Linked DNA regions of Methanovulcanius yangii. Each later gene encodes a partner of the first gene's protein in a complex. Links are inferred from orthologs where the notes say so. Each region holds a gene or a part of one and is shown on either strand. Other genes may lie near its edges.

Region 1 (5,258 bases):
CCGACATGATCGTGTGGGTATGGAGGTCATACATGGGTACTCACCGGATCTTTGCCGCAACCCTGCGGATCAGCTCTTCCTTACTCCCCTTCCATTCAACGATGACCCTGCCTTCCTTCTTCAGCCAGCGGCCCGGGTGGGATGCCGCCTCCTCAATCCTCGCGGAAAGGCCGAGGCGTTTTGCCGCCTTATGGATGGCCTTTGCCGTCGGGTTCTCCTGTGCCATTGCTGCCGGCACTCTGCGCCCTCCGCTGCGCGTGAGCGACTGGTCAAAGTAGCACGGGTAGAGGATGCGTTGTGGATCCATGCTGTACTATATGACATTGTGAAGGTATAAACCGAACTTCTGAGATACCACTATTCATGCATCATATTGACGTCAGCATCGAGAAGGATGTCTTCGACGCGAACAACCGCCTTGCGCACCGGAACCATCACCGTCTCATGGACGCCTCGGTACGGGCCTTTGATCTCCTCGGCGCCATCGGATCCGGCAAGACGGCGCTCATCGAGCAGATGGTGCCCCGGCTCAGGGAGCGTGGCCTCGTGGTCGGCGCCATAGCCGGTGATGTCTACGGGGACGACGACTTCCAGCGGATCGTCGCAACCGGTGCCCCCGCGGTGAATGCAAACACCGGAAAGGAGTGCCACCTCGATGCCCATCTCGTCGGGCATGCGCTGGACCAGATTCCGCTCGATGAGATCGACATCCTCTTCATCGAGAATGTCGGGAACATGGTATGCCCCACCGATTTTCAGCTGGGCGCCGAGAAGCGTATTGTCGTCGTCTCCACCACCGAGGGTGACGATGTCGCAAACAAGCACCCGATGATGTTTCGGGAGTCCGATATCGCCGTCATCAACAAGGTGGACCTCGCAGGGTATGTCGGCTGTGATGTCGGGCGGCTCGAGGCGGATATTCACCGCTATAACCCGAATATGCCGGTGTTCAAAACCAACATGAAGACGGGTGAAGGGGTCGACGCCCTCCTCGATGCGATCGTTAAATGATCAGTGCAGTTAAATATCTGCAAAATGAATTATTATAGCACTTCAGTGGGTAGACCGCCGGTACTGCCGGCACCGGCCCGCTCCTGAATATCATCCTACAACCAAAAGGTGCGTATACAATGCAGTGGCATGGCAGATCAGTAAGGAAAGAAACCGGCGGACGGCTCACGCACGCCCGCGGGAAAAGGAAAGCAGAGATTGGAAATGCATCCGCGGATTCACACATCGGTGAAGACCGCCGCCGTATCATGCGGACCATGGGGGGCAACCACAAGGTCCGTGTCCTTCGTGCACAGTATGCAAACGTCTCCGACCCGAAGACCGGTGTAACAAAGAAGGTCGGCATGGAGACCGTCGAACAGAACACCGCAAACCCCAACTTCGTCCGGCGGAACCTCCTGACCAAGGGAGCAATCATCAAGACCGAGATCGGCAGGGCACGCATCGTATCCCGTCCCGGACAGGATGGCGTCATCAACGCTGTCCTTGTTGAGTAGGCGGATACAATATTATTTTTTCCCGCAATGCTTGCGGGTGACACCCTTTTCCTCAGGCACAGGCAGGTCTGGATGAGGTATTGTGACTTTTTGGAAAGCGGATGCTTTTTAGTCAAGCGCCGACTCATACTGTACTGATGCGACGCATATATCATCGGTTTCCCAAGCGGTGTGATCTCGTCTTTGATGTCAATGTCCCGTTCAATGATGCGGTTGCGACGATTGTACGGCTCAACGGCAGTCATGAAGCAGCGAGACTTGGTGATGAAATGGTGAGGATCGATTTCCAGGTACAGGTGGCGGATCATAAGATATCGTTCCAGCCGGTCGATGAGGTGCCTGGTCTGCTCTACGACCTTACGGAGGCGGTCGATTTTCAGATAGAACTCAAGGAGACGGTCCTCAGTTCGGAGCGCAGGATCCCCCGGTCCCGCAATGTGTTTCTCGTCCGGCTCGAGGAAGCGGGGATGGCGACCGAATGCACTATAGCCAAGACCTCTTCCATGGCCGGGCTGGACGCCCTCGACCTGAAACGTTTCATTCTGGGTGCTGTCAGTTGACGCTCGAACAGACGATCGCCGCGCCGTTTAAGGCCATGAGGAAGGAGGGTCTGCGCCCGACCGAATTCATATATTTTTTTGCCATCGATCGCAAGTGGATGGACCGTGACAAGGCCTCCCTTGTCGTCAGCCTCGGGAGGAAGCAGGGGCTCCTCCGGGAGGAGGGGGGCCTTCTCATCCCCACCTTCGATCCCTCGGCAGTGAACATCCCGCTGGGGTTTCGCCCGACAAATGATATCTTCAATGTTCAGGATAACGCCTGTGACCTTCTGATGGGACGGCTCGCGCAGGCCCGCGGTGTCGGGGTGGAGGCGGTGGCGGCCGAGGTCAATGCCCTTATCCGGGAGTCCTTTGACGGCCACCTGCGTCCCGAAGCCGCTCTGGTGATCGTGGCCCGTCGCCATGGCGTCCCGTTTGAGGACATGGTGGGGGCTCTGCGACAGACGCTCTCCGGCGACGGCTGCTGAAACGGCAGACACTTTTTTTTGCAATGTACGGAGATGCATCTCTCCTCCGATTGCGTGAAGGTTCCTGCGGCCGGATCCTTTCAGGGCAGCCCCTGCTCTTGTCCGGGTCTTCGCATTCGAATCCCCTTCTCTGCATGCGGCAGAGAAGAAAAGAGATATGTGTATTTCTCAGGTTCTCTGTTCCTTCACCTGCATGAAAATGCAGGTTACTCTGCAGCTTCTGCCGGGGCGAAGTACTCCTGAAGAGTCTTGTCGCCGTAGCCGGTGACCTTTGCGTTGATCTGGACGAAGTCGCCCGTGATCTCTGCTGCCCGGACACTCTTTCTCCTGCGCTCACCGTGGTAGGTGGGGGCAAACCCGGTACCCTTGGAGAGGAGGAGGCGCCGCCTGCCCGCACCGGGAAGGTCCTTGCGTGCCGGGATGCCGGTCTTGTCGGTACCGCCGGTGATCATAATCGTGTAACCGGCAAATCCGAGTGCGTCGCCGGAAATCTCGTCGCCAATGCTTTTGCCGATAAAGGCATTTGCCACTCCGCCGGTCGCTTCAACTTTGTATGATGCGCCGTCACGGGGGTCAGATAAAACAACTTTGAATTCAGCCATGATGTATTCTGCTCCTGCGAAAGTGTCTATAATATTAGTTGGAATGTATTAAAAATCATGGGTTCCATTACCCGGGGTGCCGCCATGATTACTTGCCCCAGAATGGGCGTTCTTTGCGCTTCATCCGGGTAAATTCGTCCAGAATGTCAATCATTGAGGCGGAGAGGTGATTCATCATCTCATGCTCGAGCACCTTGACGTGATGCTCCGGAATGTCGACGTAGAGGTCGTCGCCCACATTGATCTGCCGCCCCACGGTCGGCCCTTCGATGGAGATGGCAACCTCGAGACCCTGTATAGCCTCGCTGATGTTCTCCTGCCCGCTCTTGATCTGTTTCACCCTGCCGACCTTTCGCCCGTCCAGGTGGACGAGGTTGACGCCCGCCTGCAGTTTGCCGCCGATGATCCTGACGCCGACCACTGCGGGGTTGGACTGGCGGAAGACGCAGTCGGGAAGGAGGGTGATCTTGGCCGGAAGGACAAGTTTTTCAAAACTCTCCTTCTCCATCGTACGCCTTGTCTCCTCCTCCCAGTCGAGGTAATCGTCGATGAGGTGGTAGATGACGCCCGCCTCGAAGAGATGCACATGCCGGTTTCCCGGCTCCTCGAGGGTGTCGAGGGCATCGGGGAGGATGGGGGTGTTAAAGGCGAGGAGGACCGAATGGAGGGGGTTTTTGACGGTGCTGACCTCGATGATGTCGTGCCTGCTGACCGGCCCCACCTCGGCCCGCATGATCGGGATGTTGTTCTCCTCGAGCTCCTTGGAGAGCGCCTCAAGGGCCCCGATGGTGTCCGCCTTGATGAAGATGCCGTCATCCGAGAGGGTGACGGCCACATCCTCCATCTCGTGGATGACTGCCTCGACGATCTCATCCCGATCGCCGCGGATGACCCGGAGGGGCGAACCTGCGATGGCGCCCTCGAGTTTCGGGGCGGAGACCTTGATGCCGGTTGCGGCCGTCACCTGCTTCACCCGGTCAAAACGGTCCTCGGTGAGGATCTCCTGCATCGGGCGGGGCTGCAGGAGGGAGCGGATCTTCGTCTCGATCACGCCGCCCCCCTCGGCCCCAACGACGATGTCGTCGCCCACATTGAGCTGTCCGTCATAGAGGATCACGTCGAGGGTGGTCCCGAGGCCCCGCTCCTCCTTCACCTCAAGGACCGTGCCGATGCCCGCCCCGGCCGTCGAGAGGGCGAGGTCCTGTGTCATATAGCGCTGGGCAAGACCGATCATGACCATCAGGAGGTCGGGGAGGCCCTCTCCCGTGATGCCCGAGACGGGGACGATGGCGATGTTTTTGGCAAAGTCCCTGACCCGGTCGTACCGCTCGCACGAGAGGCCCATCTCAGAGAGTTCCCCGATGAGTTCGTAGGTCTTCATCTCGACATCGGTCTTCACGCGGTCGTTCTGCTGGGCGAAGGTCTGTGCAAAGGGGGCATTATTCTGTTTCTTCCACCCGTGAATTCTATCCACCTTGGTGGCTGCAATCACGAACGGGGTCTTGTAGGTCTTTAAAATCTGGAGCGCCTCGCGGGTCTGCGGCTGGAAGCCCTCATTGATATCCACAACGAGGATGGCCATGTCGGCAAGGGCGCCGCCTCTGGACCTGAGCGTGGTGAAGGCATGGTGTCCGGGCGTGTCGATGAAGAGGAGGCCGGGGACGTCGAACTTCATCTTGCCCGAGGTGCCGCTCATCTCTTCGATTGCGTGGAGCGGCACGATGGTCGCACCGATGTGCTGGGTGATGGCCCCGGCCTCCTTGTCGACGACCGATGACCCGCGGATCTTGTCGAGAAGGGAGGTCTTGCCGTGGTCCACGTGGCCCAGCACGCAGACGATCGGCGTCCGGATCGTCGATGCGACGATTCCTTTCTGCTCTGTTTTCTTCTTTTTTGCCATGGTATTGTCCCTCCGCCCGTTTTATTGGTTGAAAAAGTATTCCGGCACTCCTGCCGGGCCCGCAGCCCGCATCCTGTGCCAGTGTCTTTGGTACTCATATAAATAGTCACCGGGATTCTTAAGAGTGCCTGCGTGGCCCTGCGTGCCCCTCTCCGGGTGGCGGTGGATTGACGGGTCGTTCGGACCTGATCGTGGCGGACGGGGGTGCGTGTTCATCTCTC
Region 2 (4,662 bases), 230 kb from region 1 along the record:
GTCGGGCTTGAGGCCTGTGTTTCCGGGTCGAAAAACCCGTCACAGGTCGGCATAGCGGGCAGGATCGTTGGCGAGACAAAGCAGATGATTACGCTTCGCTGTGATGGACGCACTCTCCATGTTGCAAAGAACACTGCAACATTTGACCTTCGCCTTCCCGATGATACCCGCGTACGGGTTGATGGGTCGGTGCTGGTCATGAGGCCTGAAAAAAGAACCAGCATGCGAATTAAAATCTGAGGTATACATGGCAAGAAATCCAGGATTAAACGTCTCCGTTCCGGAGAAGGAATGCGATGACGTCAACTGTCCATTTCACGGCGCTTTACCGGTGCGCGGCCAGGTGATCACCGGCAAAGTCGTGAGTGACCGGATGCAGGGATCTGTGGTGGTCTCAAGGGATTACCTGCACTATGTGAAGAAGTACAAGCGTTATGAAAAACGCAGTTCAAAGCTTCACGCACACCACCCCCCCTGTATCGACCTGAAGGTCGGCGACACCGTCAAGATCGCGGAGTGCCGTCCTATCAGCAAGACCAAGAAATTTGTCGTCGTGGAGGTCGCTGAGGAATGAAAGCAAAACAGTCCCGCACCCCGCGCGCACTGTCAACCGGTACCCGGCTGACCTGTGCGGACAACACCGGAGCACGCGTGGTACAGATCGTTTCCGTCGACCGGTACCACGGTGTACGCCGTCGCCAGCCCAAACTGGGTCTCGGTGACATGGCAATGGTCTCTGTCAAAAAAGGCACTCCCGATATGCGGCGCAAGCTTGAAAAAGCAGTCGTGATCAGGCAGAGAAAAGAAATCAGAAGAGTAACGGGTCTTCGCCTGTCCTTCGAGGACAATGCGATGGTCATCACAAATGAGCGTGGCGAGCCGAAAGGCACCGAAATTAAGGGCCCGGTTGCCCGTGAGGTAGCCGAGAGGTTCCCGAAGATCGGTTCCATGGCGACCATCATCGTATGAGGTGCATGAGAAATGGTAAGAATTGCTAGCACGCAGCCCAGAAAACAGCGGAAATTCCGCTACAATGCGCCACTTCACGTGAGGGGTCGTTTCCTCAACGCACCACTCTCCGCAGAACTGCGTGAGAAGTATGGTCGTCGCAGTGCCCGCATCATTCTCGGTGATACGGTCAGGGTCGTCAGAGGCGACTTTGCCGGTGAGGAAGGCGTTGTCGATATGATCGACACCAGCAACGGACGGATTGTCGTTCACGGTGTAGCTGTTACCCGTGCCGACGGAACCGAAGTGCCCCGGCCGGTGAATGCATCGAATGCATGCATCACGAAACTCAACCTGAATGACAGCCGCCGTGCAGAGAAACTGGAGGCGAAGAAGTAATGTCGAATCATCTGAAACGGCTCAACAGCCCCGGTTCGTGGCGTATAGCCAAAAAAGAAAGGACGTTCGTATCCAAGACCGCTCCCGGCCCGCACAATGCAAGTGCAATGCCCGCAGCAGTCTGGCTTCGGGACCACATGGGCCTTGCGCTCACCATGAAGGAAGTCAAGAAGATCCTCAAGGATCGCTCTCTTCTGGTCAACGGCAGGCCCTGCAGGGATCCGAAGATGGGTATTGGCGTATTCGACATCGTCGCTCTCCCCTCGGTGGATAAATACTACCGCATTCTCAGGGCGAAGAAAGGCGATATCATCTCCGTCCCCATCACCGCGGAAGCGGCATCGAGTCGTCTCTGCAAGATTGCAGACAAGACCGTTGTCAAGGGCGGGAAGATCCAGCTCAACCTACGCTATGGTGCGAACATCATCGTCGATTCGAATGACTACCGTCCCAAGGACTCTGTGGTCCTCTCTCTTGCAGGCGAGAACCGCTTCACCGTCATCGATCACTTCCCCTTTGCCGTCGGCAACACCGCAATGGTGATTGGCGGTCGCCACTCGGGGAAGATCGGCAGGATCACCGATATCAATGTCGTACCTGGAAGCATCCCGAACCGTGTCATCCTTGAAGAGGTCGACACCGGTGATGTGTTCGAGACGATTGAGGCATACATCTTCATGGTCGGCCGTGAAGAGTCCGCGATCAAGGAATGGGGGATTGAACAGTGAACCCAATGCGCGAACTCTATGTCGATAAGGTCGTCGTCCACATGGGCGTCGGTGAGGCTGGCGACAAGCTGGTCAAAGCCGAGAATATCATGACCGAGATCACCGGCCAGTCCCCGATTCGCGCATTTGCAAAGAGGACCCAGCCGGCCTTCGGCATCAGGAAAGGCCAGCCGATCGGTTGCCGTGTCACTCTGCGCGGAGACCGTGCCGAGAACTTCGTGCGCACCGCACTTGAGATCGTGGAGAACACCATCTCCGCAAGCCAGTTCGATGCAACCGGCAACTTCTCATTCGGTATTGAGGAACACACGGACTTTCCGGGCCAGAGCTACGATCCGATGATTGGTATCTATGGCATGGATATCAGCGTTGTCCTTGAACGGAAGGGCATCCGGATTGCACGCCGTGCACTCCAGGAGAAGAAACTCCCTTCAAAGCAGCGGGTGACCAAAGCCGATGCCGTGGCGTATATGAAAGAGGCATTTAACGTGGAGGTGCTGTGATGTCTGAACAGCAGAAGCAGAACAAAGAACAGGACACGACAAAGAGCGGACGCGGTGCGAACGAGTGCCTGATATGCGGAAGAAAGCAGGGCCTTGTCCGCCGACACAATATCATGCTCTGTCGTCAGTGCTTCCGCGAGAATGCCGCCAAGATCGGCTTCAAGAAGATGAACTAAGGAGGCAGAAAAATGGCACGATTAAATCCCATTGCCGATGCAATGAGCACCATCAAGAACGCCTCTGATGTGGGCAAGACCGAATGTATCGTCGAGCCCGCAGGCAGACTTCTTGGAGCCATGCTTGGCATCATGAAAGAGAAAGGATACATCGGAGGCTTCGAACTCATCGAGGACGGCCGTGGTGACCAGTTCCGGGTGTTTCTGAACGGAAACATCAACAAGTGCGGTGTTATCACCCCGCGGTTCTCCATCCAGGTCGCAGAACTTGAGGAGTGGGAAACCCAGTATCTTCCTGCAAAGAACTTCGGAATTCTCCTGATGACCACCTCAAAGGGTGTCCTCGCTCATGACGAGGCACGCAAAGAGGGCGTCGGTGGAGAACTGCTGGCGTATGTGTACTGAGGTGTAGAGATGCTTACAGAGAAAACTGTTGAAATTCCTGAAGGTGTCACCGCATCTATGGAAGGCAGCAATTTCGTGGTGTCCGGTCCGAAAGGAACCCTCAAGAGAGGGATGCGATACCCTGGCATTGATGTCACCTGTGACGGCAGCGTCTTCAGCGTTCGTACCGAATCATCACGGAAGAAGATCCTTGCAATGCTCGGCACCTATGCCTCCCATGCAAACAACATGTGCAACGGGGTCACGGATGGGTTTGAATACCGGATGAAGGTTGTCTACAGCCACTTCCCGATTCAGCTCAAACAGACCAAAGAGGCACTTGAGATCGCCAATTTCCTTGGTGAGAAAGAGTCCAGATTCGCACGGATTCCTGAGGGAGTCGATGTGAAGGTAGCCGGTGACGAAGTCATTGTTACCGGAGCGGACAAGGAACTCGTCGGAACAACTGCGGCACGTATTGAGCGTGCAACGAAGGTCAGAAAGCGTGACCCGCGTGTGTTCCAGGACGGTATATACATCGTAGAGAAGGCGTGATGAGAGATGGTTGACGAAAAAACACGACTTATCCGTGCAAGAAACGCAAAGCGTGCAACCTTCACGCGCCAGAACCTTCACCAGAAGAAACGCCTGAAGGACACCTGGAGACGCCCGCGTGGTCTTCAGAGCAAACAGCGCAAACAGTTCCGTGCGAAAGGCCGCCAGCCGACACCCGGCTACGGAAGCCCCCTTGCCGTCCGCGGGTTCCATCCCAGCGGATACGAGGAGATCCTTGTCAGCCGTGTCGAGGACCTTGAGGGTCTCGATGCAGAGGTACAGGCAATCAGGATTGGAGGAACCGTCGGGAACAAGAAGCGCGAGGCAATCCAGAACAAGGCACTCGAATATGGCCTGAAGGTCCTCAACCTCAAGGATGCATCCCTGAAAATCTCAGAGGAAGAACCCGTGGAGGAAGAAGAGGCCGAGGACACCGAGGAAGAGGTGAACGACGATGAGTGATCTGAAAAACCAGAAGCGCATCGCCGCCGCTGTTCTTGGCTGCGGTGTTCACCGCGTATGGCTTGACCCCGAACGTGAGAGCGACATTGAAAATGCCATCTCACGTGGCGATATCAGGGAGCTCATCGAGGATGGCGCCATTTCTGCAAAGCCCGTCAAAGGGGTAAGCAGGGGACGCGCACGTGCACTTACCGCCAAGCGTTCCTATGGTCACTGCAAGGGAGCAGGCCGCAGGAAGGGAGCTGCCGGTGCACGCAATCCGTCAAAGAAGGTGTGGATTCGCAAGATCCGTGCTATCCGCAGGGAACTCAGGGTTCTCCGTGACGACGGCACGATCGACCGCCGTATCTACCGTATGATGTACAGGAAGGCTGCAGGTGGACAGTTCCGCAGTGTGGCACACATGAAGGCCCAGCTCGAACAGATCGAAGGGAGGATGAACTAATGGCAACCGGACCACGGTATTTTGTTCCGTTCAGAAGAAGGCGCGAGGGCAAAACCGATTAC

Evidence for each region. Proteins that work in one complex are often made in the same cells at the same time.
Region 2: AZH53_RS07460 (region 1) and AZH53_RS06385 share a complex: the UniProt entries of both Methanocaldococcus jannaschii proteins name them as parts of the 30S ribosomal subunit. The link is inferred for Methanovulcanius yangii from one-to-one orthologs.

Annotation. Positions count from the first base shown.
Region 1 is NZ_LTBL01000001.1:1,475,041-1,480,298, reverse strand. Bases 1-2,819 are described here. They hold AZH53_RS07460 (30S ribosomal protein S8e), read left to right. Parts: upstream 1-1,130; coding sequence 1,131-1,508; downstream 1,509-2,819. Other genes in these bases: AZH53_RS07445 (30S ribosomal protein S6e), read right to left, coding at 2,742-2,819; AZH53_RS07450 (DUF2240 family protein), read left to right, coding at 2,065-2,535; AZH53_RS07455 (hypothetical protein), read left to right, coding at 1,646-2,068; hypB (hydrogenase nickel incorporation protein HypB), read left to right, coding at 364-1,011; AZH53_RS07470 (signal recognition particle subunit SRP19/SEC65 family protein), read right to left, coding at 41-307. Also shown: more of AZH53_RS07445, read right to left, coding at 2,820-3,137; infB (translation initiation factor IF-2), read right to left, coding at 3,226-5,037.
Region 2 is NZ_LTBL01000001.1:1,247,045-1,251,706, reverse strand. Bases 1,167-4,165 are described here. They hold AZH53_RS06385 (30S ribosomal protein S14), read left to right. Parts: upstream 1,167-2,577; coding sequence 2,578-2,754; downstream 2,755-4,165. Other genes in these bases: AZH53_RS06365 (50S ribosomal protein L19e), read left to right, coding at 4,148-4,165; AZH53_RS06370 (50S ribosomal protein L32e), read left to right, coding at 3,700-4,155; AZH53_RS06375 (50S ribosomal protein L6), read left to right, coding at 3,169-3,693; AZH53_RS06380 (30S ribosomal protein S8), read left to right, coding at 2,767-3,159; AZH53_RS06390 (50S ribosomal protein L5), read left to right, coding at 2,072-2,578. In the rest of the region: AZH53_RS06415 (ribonuclease P protein component 1), read left to right, coding at 1-240; AZH53_RS06410 (30S ribosomal protein S17), read left to right, coding at 248-574; AZH53_RS06405 (50S ribosomal protein L14), read left to right, coding at 571-969; more of rplX, read left to right, coding at 982-1,166; more of AZH53_RS06365, read left to right, coding at 4,166-4,600; AZH53_RS06360 (50S ribosomal protein L18), read left to right, coding at 4,600-4,662. UniProt on the Methanocaldococcus jannaschii protein: Binds 16S rRNA, required for the assembly of 30S particles.